Regions from separate parts of the Marinococcus tarijensis genome, predicted to be linked through region 1. Evidence: riboswitches for the same ligand, from Rfam matches in the RefSeq annotation. Region 1 holds a riboswitch; the other holds the start of a gene.
The links. Region 1 has a riboswitch for thiamine pyrophosphate ahead of ACTTK7_RS08310 (thiamine phosphate synthase). Riboswitches for the same ligand answer to the same signal wherever they lie in the genome.
Positions count from the first base shown of each region.

Region 1 (4,201 bases):
CAAATGGATCAGGCTGGCTGCTGTCAAAGAGGTTCATTCTACGCACGGCAAAGGTCAGTACCTCTGTTTCCGATGCTTCTACAGCCTGCAGCTGGGTCTTAGCGTCCTTATATTTTCCGGTGCCGAGAAATAAATTCGATTCAAACGTCATATTACCAATATTAAGCATTTGTTCATCCGCCTCCTACAAAATGAATGATTTCGATTTTATCTCCGTCCATTAAACCTTCCTGCTGGTGAAATTCTTCAATTACAATAGTGCCGTTGCGCTCCACCACTGTTTTTTTGTGGGCGATCTGAAGCTCTTCCAGTAAATCGGCTACAGTTGTGCTGTTCTCAATATTCTGTAATTGACCATTAAGCGTGATCTGCATGAATAACTCCTCCCTTTCGTATTTGAGGATCTACGGCAAACAGGTGCTTCCAGTCTTCGCGGACGCTTTCTCCTTCGATCCGGGCAGCCATCCATTGTCCGCTCAGTGCTGAAAGCAGAATACCGTTTCTGTAGTGCCCGGTCATCACCCACAGCCCCCGGCTGGTCTGTCCCATATACGGCAGTCCGTCTCCTGTCTGCGGCCGGATGCCGCTCCAAAATCTTTCAATGCTTGCATGCTTCAGACCCGGTACTAAATGAACAGCTGCTTTCATCAGCTCCTGCATCGAGGCTACACTGACTCCTGTACTCGAGTCCCCGGGCTTTTCTGTGGCGCCGATAAAGATTTCCCCGTCCCTTTTCGGAACAATGTATACCTCCGGCGTGTGCAGAGTGTGTCTCAAATTCTCATGGGGCATCCGTACGGACAAGCACTCCCCTTTTACCGGATAGAGCGTAAAATCCTTTTCATCCAACAGCTCCACTCCGGCGCTCCCCCCGGTAAAAACCACTTCTTTTGCTTCAATCATTCCTTCCTTTGTTTTCACGCCACAAATCCGGCCGTCAGCTTCTAAAAAACGGTCCACAGAAGTGTTTTCCCGTATAATTGTCCCGCAGGCCCTTGCTGCTTCAGCAAGGGCTATTGTCCACTCATAGGCCCGGAGCTGTCCGTCCTTCGGGATGGACCAGGCGCCCCGGATGTTTTTGGAAAGCGCCGGTTCCCTGCGCAGGGCTTCATGTGCCGAAAGCCACTCCGCGCCGTAGCCTCGCCCTGCAGCCCGCCGGTATTTATCTTCTCCCGCCTTATCCCATACAGGCTTCAGCATTCCGTTGTTCACGTAGGAAACATCCATTCCACTGAGCGCTTCCACTTCGGGGACCATCCCTTCAAACAGCTCCCGGCTTTCCAGGGCGAATTCCTGAAAAAGGGCAGACCCCTCCCACTCGGACTGTGCTCCGAGCATGCCGGCAGCCGCTTTTGATGCTCCGGCAGCAATGGAGTCTTTCTCGATTACCATTACGCGGCGCCCGCGTTTGCTTAACTGATACGCAAGCGAGCATCCCTGCACACCTGCGCCTACAATAAGAACCTCTGTATCAGTCTTCATTGTTATCACTCCTTAACCGGGCTCTGAGCTTTCCGGCTGCTTTTCCGGGCTGGGCAGCCTCATAAAAATATGCAATGGCTGCGACCCCGGACGCTCCACAGTTTATACACTCCACTGCTTTGTCAGCGTCAATTCCTCCTATGGCAATTACCGGGATCCGTACGCTTTTCGCCACAGCCTCCAGCGCCCGGAGCCCTCGCGGTGATTTCCCCGGTTTACTGCCGGAGGCAAACACATGCCCAAAATACAGCCATGATGCTCCCTGCTGTTCACTGTTTTCCGCCGCTTCCACCGAGTGGACGGACTGACCCCAGCCTGTGGAGACCGGATAAATCGTACGACGCTCCGGCAGGTGGGCACCGGCCAGGCCGTATGCAGCAGCAAGTTCGGGTTCATCATTTATGATCAGCTGCTTCGGGGCAGTTCCTTCCTTTAACACCCATCCAATGGCCGTTTCTTTTTCACGCCTTGTCCATTCGGGCGCCCGTACATGCACGTAGTCAACGACCCCACTCAGCTCTCTCGTTTTTTCCCACCAAGCTGTCAACGGTATATCCGGCGGCGATACGGCGTGGATGCAAGGCTTCGGTTTATTATCCATAAAAAAACCTCCTTCCAGAAGGAAGGAGGCTGCCCGTTAAAAGGTTCAACATGGCTGCTTCCCTCCGCTGGATCTCCAGATCAGGTTCAAAGGGTTCCGGATAGTTCTCCGGTCTCAGCCTCAGCAGGCACCCCCAGCAAATATAATATTTTCCCACAAAAAACCCCGCTTTCGTTAGAAAGCGGGGGAGATAGTCGTATCAGCATCTCTTCCCCACTTCCCTCCGCTGGTATAATCCAGATCAGGTTCAAAGGGATCAGCTTTACGCTGTCTCAGCCAACAGGCACCCCTAGTGGTTTGATATTACTTATATCATAACGCGGTACACCTCTTCCGTCAATTCACCCCGAGTTTTATGCCTGGAAAATCGACAGCACCACCCAGAGGGAGGGGACGCTTAAAAGAGTTGTCACCAGTGTAATACTCGAAACAAGCTGAGGGTTGGAATCAAACTGGACGGAAATCATTGCCATCGTTGCTGCACTCGGCATCGCTGTTGAAACAACCAGCACGGTCGTCAGCGTATCGCTCGTCTGCAGCAGCAGAGTAATCACATAAGCAAGAGCCGGGGCAAATATAAGCCGCAAAAACGTGCCTGCACTTACAAGCTTCCAATCCATGCGTTTTACGGATATGCGTGCAAGCTGCATGCCCAGTATAATCATAACTACCGGAATCGCTGCGCTCGCGAGCATATCAAGAGCTTCATAATAGGTCGCACCGATCGGTATTCCTGTCAGCTGGAAGAGGATGCCCGCAAGCAGTGCATAAAATACCGGCATCCGCAGCACCGTGCGAAACGCGTCGGCTGCATCCATATTCGCGCTGTTTGCGATATAGACGCCTACAGTATTCATCAGCATCGTCTGGATAACCATAAAAACGATAGAGTAGGCAAAGGCTGTATCGCCAAACGCAAAAGCGATTAAGGGAGCACCGTAATTGCCCGCATTCATAAACACAGTGGACAGCATCATGCCGGTTTCATTGGCTTTTGGCCATTGACGCAAAAAAGACACTAATTTGATCAGCCCGGTCATGACCGCCAAAAATATCACAGAAAACAGAGCCATCGACAGCATATCGCTGTTCAGCTCTCTTTCATAGAAAGTCCGGAAAACAAGCGCGGGCGTCAATACATAAAGAGCGACAGCCGACACCGGCCGAATATCCACTGCCTGTCTTTTCTGCAGCAAATAGCCAATCGCAAATATTAAAATGATTGGGATCAATACATTGATCAGCACACTCATGCGGAGCCCTTCCTTCTTTCCTTAAATTTAATGCACCTTAATACCGGCCCTTTCCGCTAGTAATCGTGTCGGAGCATCTGCTTTAAAATACGCTTCTCTTTACGCGATACAAGAATATACAAATAATCACCTGCATTGATTACCGTCTCACCAACTGGAGTAACCAGTTCATCGTCTCTTACAATCGCGCTGATCAGCGCAGAGGCTGGAAATTCAATGCTTTGAAGCGTCTGGCCGACAATCGGTGTCGCTTCATTCGTTTGAAATTCCATAATTTCTGCGTTCGCTTTTCCAAGTGACACCAGCTCCAGGGAATGAGTCGGCGCTTCCCGGAGCGGACCGGACAGGTGAAGCCACTTTGCTAATGGAGCGATAGTCGCTCCCTGGATCAGCGCAGATGTCAGCACAATAAAGAAGACAACGTTAAAAATCTGGCTGCCCGACTCCACACCGGCTACGATCGGGTATGTAGCCAAAATGATCGGCACCGCCCCGCGCAGTCCCGCCCAGGATAGAAATATATTCTGCTTCGGCTTGTAGCCGAAAAAGGAAGTCGACAAAAACGTAGCCAGCGGACGGGCCAAAAACATTAACACCGCTGATAAAATGAGCCCCATCGTGATGTTTGACCATGTCAATATATCTCTTGGAAACGCAAGGAGACCCAGGATGATAAACATGCTTATCTGAGACATCCACGCCATTCCTTCGTTAAACCGGTAAATCGGCTGACGGTAGATCAAATCAGAGTTTCCTATTAATAGGGCTGCTACATATACTGCCAAAAACCCGCTTGCGCTCATGCTCGAGGTCACACTGTAGGTTAACAGTGCAAAAGCGATCGCAAATAGAGGATACAAACCAC
Region 1 is NZ_JBQOJA010000011.1:70,476-74,676, forward strand. Features, by position in the region: gene ACTTK7_RS08295 (thiazole synthase) at 1-169, opposite strand, end outside; gene thiS (sulfur carrier protein ThiS) at 174-374, opposite strand; gene thiO (glycine oxidase ThiO) at 358-1,482, opposite strand; gene ACTTK7_RS08310 (thiamine phosphate synthase) at 1,472-2,083, opposite strand; TPP riboswitch at 2,126-2,228, opposite strand; TPP riboswitch at 2,285-2,384, opposite strand; gene ACTTK7_RS08315 (AEC family transporter) at 2,437-3,336, opposite strand; gene ACTTK7_RS08320 (potassium/proton antiporter) at 3,393-4,201, opposite strand, start outside.

Region 2 (4,201 bases), on a different contig from region 1:
CCATTTTGAGCATGAAGCTTTTTACAATGAACGGCTCGGGCGGATCGAGATGCATCTGCGCGCCGAAAAGCCTTCCCTGTTCTCGATCGGCGGCGAAACGTTTACGATGCGTGCCGGCGAGACGATCCATACAGAAAACAGCCGGAAGTTCACTCCGGAGGAATTCATGAATCTGGCCCACCAATCCTCCTGGGAAACCAATGACTGGTGGACGGACGAAAATGAATGGTTTGGCGTATTTACGCTTTCCCCTCAAATATAAGCAAAGCCCCCGGCGGACCGGGGGCTTTTTTATGTCTGCGGCCAGCCTTCCTGCCGGTACGCCATTTCCCAGAACAAATACTCAAACCGGGTCGTCGTTAAAAATATATCTTCAATCTTTCTTTTTTCCGCTTCAGGTTTGTTTTCTGCCAGACGGTCGAGCATGCTGATGCCCCAGTCTGCGAGCTGCTGAAATTCATCATCGCTGTACATCTGCACCCATTCACCGTACAGCTCATGCTCCAGCGCTCCCGGCCACGTACTGAGCTTTCTTCCAATTTCTGCGTAGCTCCACATGCACGGGAGCACAGCCGCAAGCAGCTCAGCCAGGCCTCCGTTCTGCCCTTCATGCAGCATATATCTTGTGTACGCAAGTGTGGTCGGTGCCGGTTCTGCCTGCTCGAGCTCCTGTTCGGTGATGCCAAGCTTTTTCGCATACTGGCGGTGCAGGCTCATTTCTTCATTCATGGTGGCATCCATTACCTTCGCAAAAGCCCCCATAGTTTCCACGTCTTCGGCTTTAACAGCGCCAATCGCAAACAGCTTCGCATATTGCACAAGATAAAGGTAATCCTGAATCATGAAATAACGAAATTTTTCCTTATCGAGGGTTCCCCGTCCAAGCTCTTCCACAAATGGATGCGTATGATTCTGCTCCCACACTGGCAGCAGCTTTTCCTTTAAATCGTGAGTGAATGACATTAGCCTCATCCTTTCTATTCCTTCAGAGTATGTGACCACTTATAAATAAAAGACAATACTATTTTTGTGAACGTAACCAGCTGTTCCACTTCTACTTTTTCATCGACTGCGTGTGCTTCCTCAAGCGTTCCCGGACCAAAAATGGCGGAGGGGATTCCAGCATCCGCCAGCCATCCTCCGTCTGTGACAGTAGGAGAGGTGTTAATTTCTCCTGCTTCATAGGTAATGGCTTTAAAGGATTCCATTAACTGCAGACTGCCCGGGTGATTGCTCTGAACCTCAAGGGAAGGAAATATTTCTCCTCTGTCTTCTATCATTGATTCTCCTCCCCAAATAAATGTTGGAGGGTTCTCGCGAAGCCACGGATCAGCTTCAGCCACTTTACGAAGATGATTTTCTACTTCTGAAGCCACTGTTTCATGGGTCTCATCCGGATAAAAATGCACCGTGATCCAAAGACTGCATTCATCGGCTATAAATGCAGCATTCCTTCCTCCTTCAATGACTGCCGGATTAATGGTGTTCGTTCCAGGCTGAAATCCTGGATAACTTTTCCGTACTGCCCAGTCTCTTTCTAAACTCTGTAAGCCCTCGATAAGTATCATCATTTTTTCAATAGCACCTGCCCCGAATTTTCCGCCTCCAGCATGAATCAGATTTCGGCGCATAGCGTCATGATGTATTTGCTGACTTTTCACGGTAACCCAGCCTGTAATAACGCCTCCCTGACCCTGAATACTAAGATTACTCGTGTCTGCTACGAGTGCATAATCAGCAGTATATCCCCTTCGGCAGCATTGAAGTGTACCGGCCTCACCTACTTCTTCACCCACTACCGATTGCACAATAACGTCGCCTGGTAAATCAATTTTTAGCTCATGTAAAATATCAACAGCTAAAAGTAAGCCTGCAAGCCCTCCCTTCATATCGGCTGCTCCTCTTCCATAGAGCCATCCGTCCTTCACCACCGGATCGAAAGGATCAAAACTCCAGTCCTTACGCGATGCTTCCGCTACATCTATGTGTCCATTTAGGATTAAGCTGTTATACCGGTCCCCCTCTTTTCCGGTTTTTGTGCCTACTACGTTGGGGTCTCCGTTAAAAACCTCCCATTTATCAATCTCCCAATTACGCTGCTGCAGATAATCCGCTATAAATTGTTGAGCATTCGCTGTATTACGGGCCGGGGGTGCCATCGTATTAAATTGTATTAAGTTTTTGGCCAGGTCGGTTAATTTCTGCCTGCGCTCTTCCACCAATTTTCCCCAGTTAGGTTCTACCATAAGCCCTCCTTGTTTTTAACCTATATAAAAAGCCGCTTCTTTTAGAGAAGAAGCGGCATAAACAACCGGTGTGTGTCCCTTCTTTCTTCCCTCCGCCAGTACTATCTGGATCAGGTGCTAAGGGTCAAGGCACTTAAACCTCTCTCAGCCATCAGGCTCCCCTAGAAAGCATTAATTTCTTATTATTCAAACATATTTCGCAAAAGGTTGCAAATAAGCACGTGCATGAGGCAGTCCTCTGCAGGGTATACTACAAGTATACCGAAGGGAGCGTGATGAATTCATGAAAACCACGAATACCGATGTATGCATTGTTGGGGCAGGCCCCGTAGGCTTGACTGCCGCCAATACATTAAGAGCACTCGGCATCCGCGTCCGGATATTAGACAGAAAAAGCTCTATTTCTCCCTTTTCCAAAGCGTTCGGCATCCAGGCGCGCACCCTTGAGATGCTCAGCCTGATCGGTGCGCTCCGCTCCTTCCTAAAGGAAGGCTTTCCCATTACTGATGCTACTGTTCAGCCTGAAGGCAAATGGGCTTCCAGAGCCTCCTTTGCTTCGCTCGATACGCCTTTTCCCTTCATGCTTATGCTGCCGCAGTCAGATACAGAGCATATTTTAAAGAAGCAGCTTCGGGAAGTTGGCCAGTTTATCGACTGGAACACTCACTGCGAACGAATTATCCAGTACAGTGACCACGCCGAGGTGGAATGCTCCACCGAAAATGGACACGAATTAATCCGCGCTTCCTACGTGATTGGCTGTGACGGTCCTCACAGTACAGTACGTGAGAACATGAATGTCTCATTTCCGGGCGGCAAGCATGAAACCATTTATTTTCTGGGGGACGTTACGGTGGAAGGACTTCCACTTTCCAACGATATTTCCTCATTCATTACCGAGCGCGGCGTAGCTGCTTTCTTTCCCTTCCGTGATGAAACGTACCGGGTAATCACCATCGATCACGCCGAACAGAACCGTGAGCACCGGGACGATCTCCCTCTGGAGGATCTTGAAAAAAGCGTACGGCGTATTACCCAGCAGCCGGTACATTTCCCAAGCGCCTCCTGGCTTTCCCAGTTCGGCACGTCCCACCATCAGGCTGATGCCTACCGGGACCACAGGCTGTTTCTCGCCGGGGATGCTGCCCATCTGCACAGCCCGTTTGGCGGTCAGGGGATGAACCTCGGCATGCAGGACGCGGTCAATCTCTGCTGGAAATTGGCGTGGGTGCTGCGCGGCCGTTCGGATCCTGCCCTTCTCGATACGTATGAAGAAGAACGGTACGCGGTCGGACGCAAGACCATTCGAATGACTAATACGGCGATGCAGGTGATGACCCATTCCCATACCCTGATTCCCCGCCTGCTGGCGAACCCTGTCAGTGTGCTGAGCAAAAGCAGTTCGCTGCAGAACCTGCTGACCCAGCGCCTCGCCAATATTGACATCAGCTATCAGAACAGGGCGTCGTTTGCGAAATTCCAGCACCGGGGAGAAATGATTCCGGCCGGATCCCGGGCATTGCCGGCACGGGTTCTTACCGAGGAAGGAGAACACGCAGACGTGATGGATTTTCTGCACATTCAGCAGTTTTCCTGCCTGTTTTATATCGAAGACGAGCAGGAGCTCCATCAGCTCGATGAAAGCATCCAGGAAATGCGCCGGCAGTATGGCCCATCCATTCTCATTCTCGTTGTTCAGCGCAAGGGCATACTCCGGACCTCGAAGCCAAATATCCACCATCTGTTTGATTACCGGCGAGATCTCGCCGTCAAATGGAAGCTGCCAACGTTTTCAGCTGTGCTCATACGTCCGGACGGCTATGTTGCTTTTGCCGAGCACCCGGTCCGTACCGGACGATTGATGAGAAAAATTCACACCGCTTTATATCAGTAGCTTCTTTCATCCGAACCCGTTTCCCAGCCGGCTGTGGATAATTTCAAAAAACACTTCAAAG
Region 2 is NZ_JBQOJA010000005.1:125,436-129,636, reverse strand. Features, by position in the region: gene egtD (L-histidine N(alpha)-methyltransferase) at 1-262, shown strand, start outside; gene tenA (thiaminase II) at 292-963, opposite strand; gene ACTTK7_RS04490 (acetylornithine deacetylase) at 978-2,246, opposite strand; TPP riboswitch at 2,317-2,419, opposite strand; gene ACTTK7_RS04485 (FAD-dependent monooxygenase) at 2,530-4,140, shown strand.
Region 2: it holds a riboswitch for thiamine pyrophosphate, as region 1 does, so the genes downstream of both, ACTTK7_RS04490 (acetylornithine deacetylase) here and ACTTK7_RS08310 (thiamine phosphate synthase) in region 1, are expected to answer to the same signal.